2 regions of the Cohaesibacter marisflavi genome follow, and region 1 is predicted to be linked to the other one. Evidence: riboswitches for the same ligand, from Rfam matches in the RefSeq annotation. Region 1 holds a riboswitch; the other holds the start of a gene.
What was found. Region 1 has a riboswitch for S-adenosylmethionine ahead of ACKPCT_RS11750 (hypothetical protein). Riboswitches for the same ligand answer to the same signal wherever they lie in the genome.

Region 1 (9,506 bases):
CAGACCGATGACTGACGACAAGCCCGATTTCGAGCCAGTGGAAGGCCTATTGGTCGGAGAGGATGGCAAGGCCCGCTGCTGGTGGCATGGGGGCAAGCCTGATTATTTGGCCTATCACGACACGGAATGGGGACGACCGGTCAAAGACGATAGAACCCTGTTTGAGAAGATCTGCCTTGAAGGCTTCCAGTCTGGCCTCAGCTGGTACACGATCCTGAGAAAGCGCGAGAATTTTCGCGCCGCCTTCGCCAATTTCGAGATAGACAAGGTGGCTGCCTTTACCGAAACGGACATTGAACGCTGTCTGGCCGATGCAGGCATCGTACGTCATCGCAAGAAGATCGAGAGCACCATCAACAACGCCAGAAGGGCGCGAGACTTGCAGTCCGAGTTCGGGTCTCTGGCAGCCTATTTCTGGGCCCATGAGCCGGGGACGGAAGATCGTCCCGAGCGGTGCGATTTTGCAAGCTTGGGCCCCTTGGGCAAGACGGATGTGTCAACGCGCATTTCCAAGGATCTCAAAAAGCGCGGCTGGTCCTTTGTTGGTCCGACCACCGTTTATGCTTTCATGCAGGCCATGGGGCTGGTCAACGATCATCTTGAGGGCTGCTGTTGTCGCGATGAGGTGGAGGCTCTGCGTGATGCATTTGAGCGCCCTCAGGCGAAGTGATCCACGCCAAAAGGCCGGCGGACGGTTGCCAGCCACAAATATGTGCAAATAGTTTGGAACCATTCTCGTTCTGAAGTCTTGATTGTTGAGGGTGCGAGCAAAATGACATAGGTCTACTTGCTTCCGTGACCAGATCTTTTGCGTATTGCTGCGTCCAAATCGGTTGCCAATAGATATTCTTTCCGTGCTAAAGTATCGCATCGGCTTTTTTTGATTGTTTGTCGTATCAGTGAGCTGGAAGCGGTCACGGTTGCTCGGGCGAAGAGCATGGGACCATGGCCTTTCGCGCAAAGACAAGAGTTTAATTCATTCCCGAGAGGATAAAATGAACGCAATTTCAGAACAATTAGGGGCCTATACGCCGCTCATTATCAATGTTTCCAAGGCCATTCTGTTTCTTGTTGTCGGCTATATTGTCGCTGGAATGGTTGCACGCTTCATTCGCAATCGTATAACACCGCTTGAGAAGGTCGACGATACGCTGGGCAATTTTGCCGCCTCCATGGCGCGTTGGGCCATTCTGACGATTGTTGTTATTGCGGTGTTGCAGCTATTCGGCTTTCAGGCGACCAGCCTTGTCGCGGTGCTCGGTGCTGCGTCTCTGGCCATTGGTCTGGCCTTGCAAGGCACCCTCAGTGACGTGGCTTCCGGCGTCATGCTGATCATTTTCCGTCCCTATAAACTGGGGGATTATGTCAATGTTGGTGGCACCTCCGGCACCGTCCAGTCCGTAGATCTGTTCGTGACCTATATGGTGACGCCGGACAATGTGCAGATCATCATGCCCAACTCTAAGGCATGGGGCTCTATCATTACCAACTACTCGGCGCAAACCACACGCCGCGTCGATCTGACCTTCGGCATCGATTATTCCAACAGCGCAGACAAGGCGATGCAGATTATTCTGGATCTGGCCAATGCAGACATGCGCGTTCAGAAGGTGCCGGAACCATGGGTGGCCGTGACCAATCTGGGCGATTCTTCGGTCGATATCACCACACGTCTGTGGTGTGATGCTGCGGACTATTGGGCGCTCAAATTCGATATGCTGAAGGCCGTCAAGGAAGCCTTCGATGAGCAGGGCATCGACATTCCGTATCCGCATACTCAGATCATTTCCGTCAACAGGAACGAGAAAGACGAAGCCTGATTTTGGCTTTTGAGGCAAGGAAAAACAAAGGGCGGCATGGGCTGCCCTTTTTCTTTGAACGAAGGTGGCTTTGAATGGAGGTGGCAAAGCAGGGGGAATCCAGTGCGATTTTGTCCGCGTTATTGGCTTTATGTCTGTTCTTAATGGGCGACTTTTGCCCAATTTGCCCGAAGCTGACCCTTGCATGCCATTTTTGATGTCATTTACGTGAAGTTTCCTGCTCAACTGAGGCCAAAGCTCAGCTCTTCTCTTGCCGCTTTCCCTTGGATGGGCTAGGAAAAGCCCGCAAGGCGTGTCCTATTTCCGGTGCGCGCCTCTCTAACTTCAATTCTAATTCAAAAGTGACGTCCAATCATGGCAAAGAACAAAAAGCCCAACAAGCTCAAGGCCCGCCTGCCGCGCGGTTTTGTGGACCGGACTGCTGACGATATTCGCGCATCCGATGACATGCTCGCAAAAATCAAGGCCGTCTATGAGCATCATGGCTTTGATCCGATTGAGACGCCGACCTTTGAATATACCGATTGTCTGGGCAAATTCCTGCCTGATACGGATCGCCCCAACGCGGGTGTCTTTTCCGTACAGGATGATGACGAGCAATGGATGAGCCTGCGCTATGATCTGACCGCGCCGATGGCCCGTCACGTGGCCGAGAATATCAACGAGATCCAGCTGCCTTTCCGCACCTATCGCGTTGGCTATGTCTATCGCAACGAAAAGCCCGGTCCTGGCCGTTTCCGTCAGTTCATGCAGTTTGACGCCGACACCGTTGGCGCGCCGGGTGTGCAGACCGACGCTGAAGCCTGCATGATGATGGCAGACACCATGGAAGCCCTCGGCATCGAGCGCGGCAACTATGTTATTCGCGTCAACAACCGCAAAGTGCTTGATGGGGTGATGGAAGAAATCGGCTTTGGTGGCGATGAGCATGCCGAATCCCGCCTCACGGTTTTGCGCGCCGTTGATAAACTGGACAAGTTTGGCACCGACGGCGTGCGCCTGTTGCTGGGCGAAGGCCGCAAGGATGAGAGCGGCGACTTCACCAAGGGCGCCGGTCTTAGCCCTGAAAATGTCGAGAAGGTGATTGCCTTTACCCAAGGTACTCTCGACATGGAAAATGACGGCACCCGCGAGCTGGACACCATGCAGGCCATCTTTGATGCCTGTGGCTACGGGGAAGATCGCATCAAGATCGACCCATCCGTCGTGCGTGGCCTCGAATATTACACCGGCCCGGTCTATGAGGCCGAGCTGCTGTTTGATGTGACCAACGAGAAGGGCGAAGTTGTCCAGTTCGGCTCTGTCGGCGGCGGCGGGCGCTATGATGGTCTGGTCAAACGGTTCGTCGGGCGTGACGTGCCTGCCACGGGCTTCTCCATCGGTGTCTCCCGCCTGATGACGGCTCTTAAGAATCTCGGCAAGCTGGGCACGGATATGGTCGTCGAACCTGTGCTGGTTACCGTTATGGACGGGGATGTCGAGAGTCTTGGCCATTATATGAAGATGGTGCAGGAGCTGCGCGCCGCAGGCGTGCGGGCCGAGCTTTATCAGGGCAACTGGAAGAAGTTTGGCAACCAGCTCAAATATGCCGACAAGCGCGGCTGTCCGCTGGCCATCATTCAGGGCTCTGACGAGAAGGAAAAGGGCATTGTCCAGATCAAGGATCTGGAAGAAGGCAAACGCCTCTCTGCCGAGATTGAGGACAACGCCACTTGGCGTGAAAGCCGTCCCGCTCAGGTCGAGGTGCCGCTCGCCGAGATGGTCGAAACCGTCAAGAAGATGCTCGCAGATCAGGCCGCCGATCGGGACGCCGCCCGTGCTGCCGAGACGAAATAACCGCTCAGCCGGAAAAGGCGAGAGGAGATATCCATGACTCATCTGACCGAAACAATGCGCGCCGAGCTGGCTCAACAGTTCGACGCGGCAGGTGCCAGAGTGATCAATCTGCCGATCCTCTATTCTGCGGACCTGTTTGTTGATCTCATTGGTGAAGACATTCGCCGCCGCCTCTATGTCGCCCCTGGCGCCAATGGCGAGGCGATGGCGCTCCGGCCTGAATTCACCATTCCCGTTTGTCTGCATCATCTGCGCCATGGAGAGGCAACCCGCAAGGCGACCTATGCCTGCCTTGGTCCGGTGTTCCGCCAGCGCGCCGATGATGAACCCGGCGAGTTCCATCAGGCAGGTATCGAACAGATCGACCCCGAAGGCGGCTTTGACTTTGATGCGGCCAACGTCGCCAGCGCCGTTTCCATGGTGGAAAGCCTCTCGGGTAAGCGCCCGGTCGTGACCATCGGTGATCTGGGGCTTTTTTCTGCCTTGCTCAATGCTTTGGGCACGCCCGCTGTATGGCAGCGGCGTCTGGAAGGTGCGTTTGGTGATCGTGCCGTGCTGGACCGCATGCTGAGACGTCTGGAACAGGGCGGCTCGGAAAGCCATGGGGCGTCTGCCGGTCTGGCTCGTATTCTCGAAGGCAAGGCGCCGGAAGATGTGCGCGAGGCGGTTGAGGAAATGCTCGATATCGCAGGCCTTGCTGCCGTGGGCGGTCGCTCTGTGGGCGACATTGCCGAGCGCTACATGGAAAAGGCCGAGCTCGCCGCAATGGCGGGCTGGGATGCCGACAAGCTGGCAATCATCGTGCGCTATCTGTCCATTGCCGGATCGCTCGATGATAGCCTTGATCAGCTCCGTGCCTTCGATGCCAAAGAAGGCGGGCTGCTGGGCGATGCCCTTGCGGCTCTTGCCGATCGCATCGCTGCCATTCGAGCCGCTGTGCCGCAAGGCACGAAGCTGGTGTTCAAAGCCGATTTCGGGCGCCGCCTCGATTATTATTCGGGCTTTAATTACGAGTTGCATTTCGAAGGCGAAGACAAGCCGGTTGCCGGTGGCGGTCGCTATGATCGCCTGCTGGGCATTCTGGCCTCCCGCGCCAAACAGGGCAACGCGGTGGACGCGGTTCCGGCCATCGGTTTTGTGGTCTGGCTGGATCGTCTGACGCAAGCGGGCAAAGAGAGCTAAGGAGAGAGCACCATGAGCAAGACACCTTTGATCATCGCGATCCCCTCCAAAGGCCGCCTGCAGGAAAACACCAACGCCTTTTTCGCCCGTGCCGGTCTTGATGTCGCCCGTCCGGGTGGCGCACGCAATTATCGCGGTCATCTCAAGGGCACCGACAATGTCGAAATCGCCTTTCTTTCCGCCTCTGAAATCGCCAAGGAGCTGAAAGCTGGTTCCGTGCATCTTGGGGTGACGGGTGAGGATCTGATCCGCGAACATCTCGCAACGCCGGAGAGCTATGTCGATCTGCTGATCAAACTCGGTTTTGGTCATGCCAATGTTGTCATCGCCGTGCCCAAGGCATGGATCGACGTGCGCAACATGGAAGATCTCGGCGACGTGGCTATGGACATGCCAGCTCGTTATGGCCATCGCCTGCGTGTCGCGACCAAATATATCAACCTGACGCGGGCCTTCTTCGCCAGCCACGGCATCATTGACTACAAGATTGTCGAGAGCCTTGGGGCGACCGAAGGGGCGCCTGCTGCGGGGTCGGCTGATATCATCGTCGATATCACCTCCACCGGTTCGACCCTTGAGGCCAACAATCTCAAGATTCTGGACGATGGGGTCATGCTGCGTTCGGAGGCCAATCTGGTGGCTTCGCTGACGGCGGACTGGTCTGAGGAAGCCAAATCGGCGCTGGGCGAAATTCTTGATCGCATACAGGCCGAAGAAGCCGCCCGCTCCGTGCGCGAGATCACAGCTGCCCACCATGACGCCGCTGCAATCAGCCAGCAGATCTGTGACGAGTTCGAAGCCGCTGGCGTGACTGCGCCCTATGGCCATAACGACCATATCTTGCGCCTGCATGCCCCGCAAAAGAGCGTCTATGCCATTGCTCGTCGCCTGCGCGAGCTGGGCTCGGTATCCGTATCTGTGGGGCGTCTGGACTATGTGTTCGAGGCATCCAATCCGCTCTTTGATCATATGGTGGAGCGCCTTGGGCAATAAACGGCATTGCCAGCGCCAAAACCGGCGCTGGCCTTGATTTGGACTCATTGCTGGGGCCACTTCCTCACAAAGACAGCGGCAACCGGCGCAATCATTCATCCTGAGCAAGCAGGCTCTTGATTGGCGCCTCAGCACATGAGCATCACATGACCATGAACCGAGATATATCCCGCCGTATGGCGATCAAACTGGTGGCCGCCGGGCTTGCCGCTCCGGCGCTTGTGCGCGCCAATGTGGTCAACGCCGCCGAGTTGGATCGGGCGATCGGAAGTCTCATCATGGTTGGCTTTTCAGGCAAGAGCGCTGGAGGCAATTTTGCCCGCACCATCGCCAGCCAAATTGCCAAGGGCAGGGCGGCCTCTGTTGTCTATCTTTCCACCAATGTCGGCACGCGCAAGGATGTGCTGGGGCTCAACAAACTGTTTCATGATGCTGGTGCCACGCATATCGCCATCGATCATGAAGGTGGTACGGTGCAGCGTCTCAAGGAGCGACAGGGCTTCACCCGCATTGCCTCCGCGCTCAGCATCGCCAAAAGCACCAATCCCGGTGGCGCGGAAAAGATTTACGCCGTGGCGGCAAGAGAATTGTCGGAGGCGGGTTTCACCTTCAATCTGGGCCCAGTGGCAGACCTGCATCGCGCTTATAATCCGGTGATTGGCCGCAACAAACGCGCCTATGGCAAGGATGCTGCCACGGTGATCCGCTATGCGGGGGCTTTCGTGAAGGCGCACCGCCGCTACGGCATCACCACGGCGCTCAAGCATTTCCCCGGACACGGGCTGTCCAAGGCCGATAGCCACAACGGCTTTGTCGATATCCGCGATACGTGGCAGCCAGAGGAATTGACGCCCTTTGCCGAACTGGTCCGTATGGGACTGGCCGACTGCATCATGTCCGGTCATCTCTATGTGCGAGTGGGGAAGGATAGCAACGGCGAATTGACAACCTTTTCCAAGACCCTTGTGCGCGATGCCCTGCGGCGACGCATGGGCTTTAATGGCCTGATCATGACCGATGATCTCAACATGGGCGCCGTGCGCAAGGTGGCATCCACCCGCGAAGCGGCCATTCGGGCCGCTCAGGCTGGCTATGACATTCTTTTGCTGTCCAACAGCCTCAAGCCTGATGCCAATCTGCCCGCCGAAGCCGTCGGTTGGATACGCGACGCGGTGCGACAGGGGCAGATCAGCGAGAAGCAGATATTGGATAGCGCGGCCCGATTGCGTCGCTCGCGTTCGGCTTGATGAGCCTTATGAGAGACGCTACGGGCTTCGCTATGGTCGCTTTTTAGCGATGGGCGCGGTAATAACCCTGCGCCAGCTCGGGATAATGATAGACGAGCGTGGCAAACACGGTTTCATCCACGGCATAGCCCAGACCGGCTGAAATGAGATGAGCGCACTGTTCAGTGCGGTTCTTCAGGCTGGAAAGGGAAAGCCCGCTGCGTGCACCCAGATCATAGGCTTCGCGGAACGACATGATGCGGGCGCGAAAACCGGCCTTCAGAACCGCGATGGTTTCGGCGCTGGCTGCTTTTGTCGTTGGATTTCCTGTTTGGCTGTCAGCTTCCTTGGATAGATTGGAGGCGTGGTTGACAGGAAAATCGTAGCTTTGATCGATTGCTTCAAACATTGTGTTTCCTTCCTAACATGCCCATGGACAACGCCCATGCACGGGTTTGGAAGACTGACGACAACAGGTAAGGGAACTCCGCTTAGTTGCGCCCATCTTCGCGGTTTGCAAAGATGCCGCCACATCCCCGTACAGGTGCCACCTTGCCGCGGTCGGCAGGTTGGCGAGGGCGTCAGCCCTTCTCGTGATGATGGCCGCATAATTAGAGCAACTTTGAGACGGAATCAAGCCTGTTGTGGATTATTGCAGCTCTGAATGCTGCGCATAGCGGGAGAGTCGAGCTTGGACAGCTGTTCAATTTGCTCGCATAGATTGAACAAATGATCCGCTTTGGAACGTATGTACCAAGAGTGCCAACTGAAAAAAATGCAATCAAAAGGAGGGTTGCCTTTGTGAATGCAGCGTAAGATTGCTGTGAAAACAAAAGAAATAAGAGGTCGTCATAAGACGACCTCTAGTGACGGTGAATTGTGGGGACCGTCCTTAGAAAGACTATTTTCTTCGCTCATCTGGTGTCTTGTTGGGGGACCAACACCGAGAGCTGCTTTTTTCTTGGGCCTTTCTTGATTTTGATACTACGCTTAGCTGGTCGGTTTTTCCATAGTGCTCATCGAAAAATTGCATGTAGAAGTCGAAAAAAGGTAGGTTATAAAGCGCAAAACGTGTAATTCCTTATTCGGTTAGGCTTGAATATGGCTGTATAAAATAAATATTATTTATAAAATGGATGTGTAATTTTATAGTTGTTCTTTATTATTCTGTTGAGACGGTGCGAATATTCGGTCCATTACGAGCCGACTTTGAGTCATTTCAATAAGTATAGAGGCTTTTTAATGTGCAAGAATCTGTAAGTTTGCTTCGTCTGATCCTGCCTATTGCACCTAATTCAATTTGATTAGAAATCTAGATAAAAATACGCATGTCATCTTTCTTGTTTCACGCGATTGCAAGATTGCTCTTTACTCGGGCAGTCACACGGTGCCTGCAACCTGTAAGCTTTTCTTAACCCAAAATCCCGAATTGGCTGCGTATTAAAAGTTGCACGGTAAATTTGAGTGTATGCAGATGCCATCTTGCATTTGGCTTATCAAAAGCGCATGCATCATTTGGGATGAATCGAGCTTGCTGACTGTTTCAGATCGTGTTGCGTTTCTCCTTTCCGCTTCAGGCGTGGCATGGCCCGCCGAACGTTAAATGGAGATGTGTGTTGTTGTGCGCTTTGGATTTCGGATTGGCTCAAGGCATAGACGCGGCCATTATCCAGCTCGTGCGGGCGGGTAAGATTGGTTCGATTGCCTGCTTGCCGGTGTCTGATCTGTGGCCCAAGAGTGCAAGCGGATTGCACGCCTATCTCAAGACCGCTCCAAAACGCCCTATCGTGGGGCTCTGTCTGGCGATCACCGGACCCTTTTCACCACTCTCTACCGGATTCGCACCGGAAAATCGCGATCAACAGGGCTATTTGCCCCGGAGAACGGATCTGGCCCGAGCGGCGCGCCGGTTTGAACTGGATGAAAGAACGCTTGAGGCGGAGTTCCGCGCGCAGTTCCGGCGGTTCACCGCCCATCTAGGCAGCAGTCCACACTTTTTGGTACTTCAGCCTGAGATCCTCTATTTCGCAGCCGCAGCCCGCGCTGTCACCGGTACTTTAGCAAAATTCGATGCAGCAACGCTGCCGGTCATATGTCCTTTGTTACCGCAAGCCAATGGGTGGAAGGACAAACTGGAAAAACGCCATATCTGGCGAGCCAATGATCATATGCGCGAACCCTGGGTGCGGCGCGCCTTGATGGAGCCCCCAAATGCCGAGCGATTGCCCCCTAAAAACAGCTGGTTACAGGATGGAAAGATCTGGACGGCTATAAGGCCCGCTTTACCAGACGAGCGCTTGTCCCGCTTCGATCCGGATCCGCTATTTCGGGTAAAACAAATGGGGTGGCTTTAACCGCAGTTCTGAGATATTTCCCGATCTGTATGGATGATTCAACTTTTTACCCGTAGCAATTGGTATTGGATTCTCCTTGCTGCAACATTTCCGAG
Region 2 (9,506 bases), 510 kb from region 1:
CAAGCGGACCTGAAAGGTTGCGCCTTCGCCGGGCTGGCTTTCCACCAGCAGCTTGCCGCGGTGCCGCGTAAGAATATGTTTTACAATGGCTAATCCGAGTCCGGTGCCCTTCTGCTCTCTGGAAGAGGCGACATCCACGCGATAAAAGCGCTCTGTCAGGCGGGGCAAATGCTCCTGCGAAATGCCTGCTCCATAGTCCCTCACATTGAAGCAATGATAGGGCTTGCCGTCTGCAGAATCGATGATCCGACTGTAACTGATGTCGATCTTCTCGCCGTCCTTGCCATATTTAAGGGCGTTCTCGACCAGATTCTCGAACACCTGCACCAGCTCATCACGATCACCGGAAACCCAGAGATTGTCATCCAGCTGATTGGATTCGATTGCGACAGCCAGATCTTGAGCCAGCGGGCTGAGGCTATCGATGACGTGACGCATGATCTTGGAGAGATCAACGCGCGTGTCGGGCAATACATGTGCGCGCATTTCGATTCTCGACAGAGACAACAGATCGGAAACCAGCCGCGACATGCGCTCGGATTGATCAAGCATGATGCGCAAAAAGCGGTCGCGTGCGACCGGATCATCCTTGGCCGGGCCCAACAAGGTTTCGATAAAGCCGATGACGGACGCCAGCGGCGTGCGCAATTCATGGCTGGCATTGGCTACGAAGTCAGCACGCATCCGGGCCATATTCTTCTGTTCTGTCTGATCATGCAGAAGCAGCAGGATGAATTCGGGGCGATGCTCCCCTTCAGGGTCGGAATTTAGATGAATAGGGGTGACCCATGCTTCATAAAAGCGTTCGCTGTGGCTCTTGAGGGTATAGTCCACCTTTTCGATGGGGCCGCCATCGAGTACATTATCCAATGCGGCCAGCATGTCCGGCTGTCTGATTCTGAAGGACAGCGGGTCGCCTTCTTTTACATTGCCAAAAATGGACGAGCCTGCATGGTTGGCAAAGCGGACGATGCCGCGCCGATCCAGAATGAAGCAGGGGTCCGGTAGGGCAGAGGCCAGTTTGCGCATGTTGACGTCAGGCACGATCGCACGACGGCGTGCTTCCACCTTGGCCTTGAGGCGCGTAACCTTACGGCGGCGTGGCAGAAACATCGTGGCCATGATCACAGCAACAAGAACAAGCCCCACATGCCACATTTCCCGCTCGTCCTGCATGGCAATCCAGCTTAGGCCAATGGCCATGACGATCAGAGACCAACGCGCGCCATACAACCGGTTCAGCGGGCCTCCGCCCAAAAGGCGGTCCAGATCGGCCGAAGTTCCAAGTCTTGCTTTGCGGTTGTCGCGTGCCATGTGGTTCATTCCAATTCAACAATAATCAAAAAAGCCGGGGGCCTTGTTTCCCCGATTGGCTGGCAAGCACCATGCCAAACAAAAGCAACCATTTTGCAACAACGACCTGCCGCACTTATTGCGCAAGGGAAATTCGAACAAAATTTCGCCAATCTGCTCGAAGATGCAACAGGGCAAGAGTGGTTCGATGAGCTGGCGATATCCGGGAAACCGTTCGGCCATTCCTGCTCATTGGCTGAGAAAACGTCGGTTATGCATTATTTTATAGAGCTTTAAAGAGAAAACACCGCATTCTCAAGAGGACCAAAACACAGATTGGCCGCTGGCGCAGGCGCAAGCAGCCGATAAAAGTTTGTTGTTGATATCTCACCGGCGGCCGTCTTTGACGACTGAGACCCCGAGACCCCGAGACCCTAAGACCCTGAGGCATGCAGGCAGCGCATGCGCGTACAAAGCCAGAGGGTATCAGTTCAGAATTTTGGTCTGATCTGGAATGTCGAGCGAGAAAGTGGGAATGGTAACATCAAACTTCGTCCCGTCATCCAGTTCCATTTCATAATGGCCAGACATGAAGCCACTTTCGCTATCGAGCGGACAGCCCGAGGTATATTGGAAGCTGTTGCCGGCGCCAATATGGGGGCGCTCCCCGACCACGCCATGGCCATGGACTTCCTGTATTCGACCCTGACCATCCACTATTCGCCAGAAACGAGCCTGGAGCTGAATGTTGGATTGGCCGTTGTTGCAGATTTCAACATGATAGGTCCAAACATGTTGTCCTCTGTCGGGTGTTGATTGGTCCGGCTGATATTCCGGCACAACCATGACTTGAATCGATCCGGTTGTTGCTGTGTATTTCTGCACTTGGTCCTCATACTCCGGTGGAACGATGGTTCATGCTAGGCTTGGCCATCGGAATAGAATGAAGAAATCAGAGTTATGTTCCGGCAAAACTCGCGAAAAATTCATAGGAATTGTTTAGCAAAGCTTTGTCCAAATTAATATAACCTCCCTGCTGTATTATAGAACAGGCAGACCAGAAATTGTATTGGTAATAGTTCAATCCACAAACAGACATGTCTTACCAATACTAATTAGGTAATCAAATATAGGCGCACCTAAACTTTAAGAGAAGAAATGGAAGGATCACCATGCTGGATGCCCGGATAAAAGGAATCATAGACCCAACAATTGGGCATATCGGCAAGAGCCTGCATGCGTTTGGGGTAACTGCCAATCAAATAACGACGCTTGGCTTGATTATCGGTGGCATCGCAGGCCTGTTTATCGCCTATGAGTTGTATCTTTGGGGTCTGCTGCTGATTGGCCTGAGCCGTTTGATGGATGGGCTGGACGGTGCTGTCGCCCGAGCAGGGCGAAAAACCGATCTAGGCGGTTATCTCGACATTGTCTTCGATTTCATTTTCTACGGTCTTGTTCCGCTGGCATTCGCCTTCGCGCGCCCGGAGAATGCTCTGCCTGCCGCTGTACTACTGATGGTCTTTTATGCCAATGGGGCAAGCTTTCTTGCCTTTGCCATCATGGCCGAGAAGCGCAAGATCTCAACCGAGAGCCATGGCTCAAAATCGCTTTATTTTACCGGCGGGCTTGCCGAAGCGGGGGAAACATATGCGGTCTTTGCTCTGTTCTGCCTGCTGCCGGACTGGTTTGGCGTGATCGCCTATAGCTTTGCAGCCATAACCGCGATCACCACGGTCTCACGCATTCTGCTGGCCAGAGAGCTGTTCACCGATACGGATTAGCCCGATGGAAAGGCGCCTGAAAGTGATGCGCATCTCTGATCATTGCGCACCGCAAGCAACCGTGCCAAGGCAATCTTTGGCATTATAGGCAAAATGCCTCAAGGCAGAACCAGATGTCCGTCATCTCCAATGGGGAAGGCACCCCAGGCAACTTCCCAGAGATAGCCGTCGGGATCGGAGAAATAGCCGCTATAGCCGCCCCAGAAGGTGTCACTGGCGGATTTCCTGATCTCGGCCCCCGCTTTTTGAGCCAGCAGTAACACACTATCTACCTCTTCTCGCTCACGACAATTATGCGCCAGCGTGATGCCACAAGCACCTGCCTGCGGTTTGAACGTTCCGCCGGGGATCTCCTCGGCCATTTTGTCGATTGGATAGAGTGCAAACACCGTGCCCCATGTCTTGAAAAAGGCAACGCCATCGCCCGACGTATAGCTTGAGGGCCAGCTTAGGCCATCGCGATAGAAACGCACGGATTGCTCAAGATCGGTGACGCCAAGGGTGACCAGTGATAACCGCGGGTCCATGCATATCCTCCTAATCGGGCAGAATGATCCTGTCCGCTATAATGCTGCGTTATAGGCCCTAGGATAATGCGCAATTGAGAAAAGCAATTTTCTCAATTTGGGAGCACGAGCCGACACTGTGGCAAAATTTATCAAGATACGCTGGCAAGGGCGCAGGATATTCTAATTTAAAAATGAACTTTAAGATCCTCTTTCTTGTAAAAACAGAGCGGAAAAGCACAATAGCCCCAACAAAAGCGCTGGGGCCGGGGAGGCTTCTGGCTGCTTGAGACATCACGTTCAAACAATTCGCAAATGCAGCGATGCTGATAGACCGAATTGGCTCACACGGAGACACTTATGAAAAAAATGCTATTCCAAGCCTTCGTTGCATTCGGGCTGTTTGTAACCCCGACCTTCGCCGCAACCTTCGGGCCTTTGGTTTCCCCACAGGATCTCAATGCTGTTGCAGATGCTGACAAGCCTCTGATCATCGATATTCGTGGTAACAGTAAAGACGGCACCAGCCTGTTTGAACAGGGTCACATCGCTGGGTCGGTCAACGCACCTTATGGTCTGTTTCGTGGCCCCAAGGAAAATCCGGGCCAGCTGGTAACCGAAGAACACTTGGAAAAAGTGCTCGGTGACATCGGAGCGGAAAAAGACCGTGCCACGGTCATTGCCTATCAGGGGGCCAACATCTCTGATTTTGGTGCGGCAGCCCGCGTCTACTGGACGCTGAAATCGGCAGGCTTTACCGATATTGCCATTCTCAATGGCGGACTGAACAATTGGGAGCAGCAGGGCCTTTCCTTCGAAACTGGCGCGGTATCTCCTCAGAAAACCACCATTGATGTGACCTTCTCTGATGAATGGCGTGCCTCTCGCGAAGAGATTTTGAAGATCGTCAATGGTGAAGAGAAGGCCCGTCTGGTCGACGCCCGTCCGGAAGAATTCTGGAAAGGCGAGAAAAAGCACCCTGCTGCGGCCAAGCCTGGCACATTGCCTCAGTCTGAATATTTCGTGCATTCAAGCTGGTTCGATAACAAGCCGGTCATTGCCGATGCGGCCAAGGTCAAGCAATTGGCCAATGAGGCTGGCTTCAAGGGTGGCGAAGAGCTTGTAAGCTTCTGCAACACCGGTCATTGGGCAGCAACCAACTGGTTCGCGCTTTCCGAACTGGCCGAGCTGGACAATGTGAAGCTCTATCCGGAATCTGTGGTGGGCTATTCCAACGCTGGCTATGATCTGGCCAACACGCCAGGCCTTGTTCAAACCCTCATCAAACAGGTAACCGGCGGCTAATCCAGTGACTGATATCAGCGCATCTTTTGAGACCCCTTCCAAGGGGTCTCGTCTGTTTATAAGGGCCGCTCTTATAGGTGTCGCCCTTATTGCCATCTTAACCCTGATTGCTGCTGCCGGCGTCCGCTACGGGCTTCTGCTGGCCATCGGCATCGGTTTCGGCCTGACGCTTGAGGGTTTGCGGTTCGGCTTTGCCGGACCATGGCGGGCCATGATCCTGCGGCGCGAACCGGCGGGCCTTCTTGCTCAGCTTATCGCCATTGCTTTGGTGGCTATAGTCGCGTTTCCGCTGCTCTCGGGAGACCATTCCGAATTGATCGGAGCTCATGCCGCCATTGGCTGGGCCATGGTCGGGGGCGCTTTTGTCTTTGGAGCGGCCATGCAGCTTGTGCTTGGCTGTGGCTCGGGGACGCTGGTCAATGCGGGCAGCGGCAATCCGGTGAGCGTGGTTGCGCTCCCCTTCTTCATCATCGGTGCCTTTGCCGGATCATATCATCTGCTCTGGTGGACGGAACTGGGGCAGTTGCCTCTGGTAGCTCTGCAAGGCACAAGCGGTCTAGGTATCACCCTGTTGGGTCTGCTGATCGTGGGAGGCGTGGCTTTGGCTATCGCGCCAAAGCAGGCACGCAAGGTGCCGCGCCGCTTGCTCGTTGCTGCCCTTTTGCTCGCCGCACTGGCAGTCGCCAACTTTGTCGTAGCCGGTCAGCCTTGGGGCGTCGTCTATGGCCTCGGGCTTTGGGGAGCAAAAGTCACCAGCGCGCTGGGCGCCGATCTGTCTGCCTCTCCCTACTGGGCAAGTGCAGCTCATCAGGAGCGGCTCGCGGCCAGCCTTCTGACTGACTACACATCGCTGACCAACCTTGGGATCATTCTGGGCGCCTTCATCGTGGCGGTCTGGCGGTCTGGCCTCTCGGCGAAACTGCCCTCCCTGTCTGCAAAGGCATGGATTGCCGCCATCGTGGCGGGGTTCCTGTTGGGCTATTCGTCCCGTCTGGCGCTAGGCTGTAATGTCGGCGCCTTCTTCTCGGGTATCTCGACGGGCAGCCTGCATGGCTGGGCCTGGTTCGTGGCCGCCTTTGCCGGTTCGTGGGTTGGTATCCGCTTGCGCAAACCACTGGGACTGGAGGGGTAGAAACATGACTGGATTTTTCACAAGTCGGGCGTTGCCTGCATCAGCAACTCTGCTGGCACTTGGTGCGCTTCTGGTCTTCGATCTTCAGACAAGCCAGCCGCTCAATCCCTATACGGCGCCGGCTGCCATCATGCTGGGCTCGGATGAAGCGGCCAGCGGGGCCTTTTGTGCGCTGGTCCCGCCCAAGAAATGAGCTTTTAGAGTTAGACAGTAGCAAATATGGTCCGGGCGGGTTTCTCGTCCGGACTTTTATATCAAAGATTAGTCAAGGGGTCAGGCAGGCTTGCGCCCCTTGGAATAGCGCCCAATCTGCTCTTCAGAGAGGCGAACCGTGCGCTTCGTTTCTTGACTGATCGGGCACCAAAGTGTTCTGACGCTGGCCATAATGCGCTTGTCGCTCAAGCGGATAATCTCGGTGAAGCGTTCGCATTTATGGTGCTCATAATAGCCAACCCATGTGCGGGCAACCAGCTTGTCACCTTCAAAAGCGGGGCGCTTGTAGTCTATTTCATGGCGGGTGATGAGCCAGACCATCGCAGTGTGATCATCTTCATGGGCAACAGCATCCCAATGCTCGGTCGCCGCTTCCTGAACCCAGCGCAAATAGATGGTGTTGTTGACATGTCCCATCATGTCGATATCGGAAGGCAGAACCTCGATCGGCATGTCATAGGGAATGGTCGGGTCTTTTTCAGAGCAAGAATTCTGGGACATCTATCTTTGCCTTTTGGACGTGATGCGGCCAGTCTATTCGAGGAAAGGGGGCAGCTTCAAGGCAATCGGCAAAGCAATAGGGGCGCTTCTGGAAAAGCGCCCCTGAAACTGGTGAATAGCTCTGTCGGGTGACGATCAGAGGCTGGCAAGTGCCTGCTCGAAATCTTCCCAAAGGTCTTCTACATCTTCAAGACCAACCGAGAAACGCAATGTGCCCTGACCGATACCGGCTGCAGCCAGCTGATCATCGGTGAGACGCTGATGTGTGGTGGTGGCCGGATGGGTGATCAGGCTCTTGGCGTCGCCCAGATTGTTGGAAATCTTGATGACCTTAAGGGCATTTTCCAGCTGGAAGGCCTTTTCCTTGCCGCCAGCCACGTTGAGCGCAACCATGGTAGAGCCGCCGCGCATCTGTTTCTTGCAGACGTCAGCCTGCGGATGATCCTCGCGACCGGGATAGAAAATGCGCTCTATGGCTTTGTGCTCTGCCAGACGGTCGGCAAGGATGCCCGCGCTCAGGGTCTGTTCCTTCACGCGCAGAGGGAAGGTTTCCAGTCCCTTGAGCATGATCCATGCATTGAACGGAGAAAGCGACGGGCCGGTATGGCGATGGATATCCTTGAATTCTTCTTCCAGAAACTGTTCGGTCGACAACACGACACCGCCCAGACATCGACCCTGACCATCAATATGCTTGGTAGCAGAATAGATGACCACATCGGCCCCCAGCGCCAGCGGGCTTTGCCACATGGCCGTTGCAAACACGTTATCGACAACCAGCTTTGCACCAGCCTCATGAGCAATCTCGGCGACGCCAGCAATATCGATGACGGAGAGAACCGGGTTGGTCGGGCTTTCAAGGAAGCAGGCACGGGTGTTTGGCCGCATCGCCGCTTTCCATTCTTCCAGATTGGTGCCGTCGACCAAGGTGCATTCAACGCCGAAGCGGGGCAGCAACTCCGAAACGATATAAAGACAGGAGCCGAATAGGGCGCTGGCAGCCACCACATGATCTCCGGCCTTCACGCAAGAAAGCATGGCTGATGAAACTGCCGCCATGCCGGAGGCCGTACCGCGCGCGCCTTCAGCGCCTTCGAGCAGCGCCATACGGCTTTCGAACATCGAGACAGTCGGGTTGGCATAACGCGAATAGACATAGCCCGGTTCCTCGCCATTGAAGCGGGCCTCCTGAGCTTCTGCACTGTCATAGACGTAACCCTGCGTCATGAAAAGCGCTTCGGATGTTTCCCCCCACTGCGAACGCATAGCGCCTCCATGGACCATTTCGGTCGCTGGGCGATAACCGGTTTCGGGCTTTTTGGTCTCAGACATGGCTCAATCCTGTTCTTGTTTTTCCCACACGCCGTCCGGAGCAGAACACCGCGAGACGTCGGGCTCATTCTTCGTGGGTGGCCGGATTTTGGGCAAAATAAAACCCGGCGACATAGGTTAGTATGGCCGGGATAGACTGTTTTTCATCCCCGACCTTTTAGCAACATTCTTTTACGTGGCGGCAAGCCGGTCGGCTCAAATGACCACAAGTGCGACATTCTGTACGCTCAAAGACCTCACCTGTCAATGGCACGGCTCCGGGCACCAGTGTCCCGCCTAAGGCATGCCGCTGGCAGGCCCGCTTATGAATCCGAGGAAACACAATATTGGTGATAGGATTTGATGACCCGTCCCAACTCTCTGGAATCACCACTCAGAATATAGGTTCCGAGCTTCTCGGGTAGATGGCGCATCTTCTTGCTGGAGCCGCAGGTCTGGGTGACATCATAGCTGCCCAGTTGGTCGAAGCCATATTGTTTGACAAGGCGTTGTTCTGCGGATTCCGCAAACTCGCCCCAGACAGCTCCGCGCAACCCGTGTTTGTCGCTCACATACTCCCAGATCTGCTGCTTGGCGCTCTGCACCTTCTGCTCGATCTCAGGGGTGAAGTGAAACTTCAGGAGGCTCTGACGCCCCGGTTTGCTGGAAACCAGACTGGACTGGGTGACAGATGCTGTTTCCCTGATGTCGAGCCGAAATTCCTGCAGGCGAAGGGAATAGGGATCTGCGCAATTGCGTGCTGTTTCAACCCGATTGATGATCTCGCAATCCTTCACCACCAGATCACTGCCATAGGCGACATTGGATGTCTCTGAAAGCGCCTTTTGAATGATGCTTTCCATTCGCGCCACTTCTCTCTTGCTGAAAAGCGGTTTGATTTTGGCAAAGCTCTTTCCTTCGAAAAGGGCCAGAAAGCAGATGGCAACAATGATCACCGAGAATAGGGAAGTTAAGACGATAATATTCTTTTTCATTTTTTCGCAAAATGTCTGTGTCTGGTGGAACTAGTCAATGAGGGAATTTTGGTCGAAACTGTTTTAAACGCGCATAGCAGAAAGATTAAAATTGAATCTATTTCACGATTAATGTGGAAAATTTCAATCTAAAGTTTAGGTATTTTTGACAAGGGATTAGGTGTCGTTCGATTGCCGATGTGCTCAATCGCAAGCACAAGACTTAGCTGTTGATGCAGCTGGCGTGGTAATTTTTCAAACTGTAGGCGGCACCGCGATCCACCGTTGAGAGGCTGATGGTACCAAGCGTCTTGGGCAGGTGGAACTGCTGGATGCTGCGTGAGCAATTCTGCGTTTTGGCATAACTGCGCATGCTGGGCAGCCCTGCACCCTTCACGGCATTCTGTTCTGCCGAATAGGCTTCTTGTGCCCACATGGAACCAGTATAGCCATTGTTATGCTGATTATAGCGCTTGAACAGCTGCTT

Region 2: linked by a shared signal. The riboswitch ahead of ACKPCT_RS14045 (O-succinylhomoserine sulfhydrylase) and the one ahead of ACKPCT_RS11750 (hypothetical protein) in region 1 are both predicted to bind S-adenosylmethionine.

What each region holds. Positions count from the first base shown of each region.
Region 1 covers NZ_OY762534.1:2,349,168-2,358,673, reverse strand. Annotated here, with positions in the region: gene ACKPCT_RS11780 (DNA-3-methyladenine glycosylase I) at 8-670, shown strand; gene ACKPCT_RS11775 (mechanosensitive ion channel family protein) at 996-1,820, shown strand; gene hisS (histidine--tRNA ligase) at 2,172-3,656, shown strand; gene ACKPCT_RS11765 (ATP phosphoribosyltransferase regulatory subunit) at 3,690-4,838, shown strand; gene hisG (ATP phosphoribosyltransferase) at 4,851-5,831, shown strand; gene ACKPCT_RS11755 (glycoside hydrolase family 3 N-terminal domain-containing protein) at 5,978-7,078, shown strand; gene ACKPCT_RS11750 (hypothetical protein) at 7,122-7,466, opposite strand; SAM-I-IV-variant riboswitch at 7,551-7,662, opposite strand; gene ACKPCT_RS11745 (ChbG/HpnK family deacetylase) at 8,608-9,411, shown strand.
Region 2 covers NZ_OY762534.1:2,863,717-2,873,222, reverse strand. Annotated here, with positions in the region: gene ACKPCT_RS14090 (ATP-binding protein) at 1-1,314, opposite strand, end outside; gene ACKPCT_RS14085 (hypothetical protein) at 1,315-1,590, shown strand; gene apaG (Co2+/Mg2+ efflux protein ApaG) at 1,780-2,178, opposite strand; gene ACKPCT_RS14075 (CDP-alcohol phosphatidyltransferase family protein) at 2,466-3,077, shown strand; gene ACKPCT_RS14070 (VOC family protein) at 3,176-3,604, opposite strand; gene ACKPCT_RS14065 (sulfurtransferase) at 3,944-4,888, shown strand; gene ACKPCT_RS14060 (YeeE/YedE family protein) at 4,893-6,020, shown strand; gene ACKPCT_RS14055 (hypothetical protein) at 6,025-6,213, shown strand; gene ACKPCT_RS14050 (acyl-CoA thioesterase) at 6,294-6,734, opposite strand; gene ACKPCT_RS14045 (O-succinylhomoserine sulfhydrylase) at 6,870-8,066, opposite strand; SAM riboswitch at 8,204-8,283, opposite strand; gene ACKPCT_RS14040 (hypothetical protein) at 8,369-9,040, opposite strand; gene ACKPCT_RS14035 (hypothetical protein) at 9,243-9,506, opposite strand, start outside.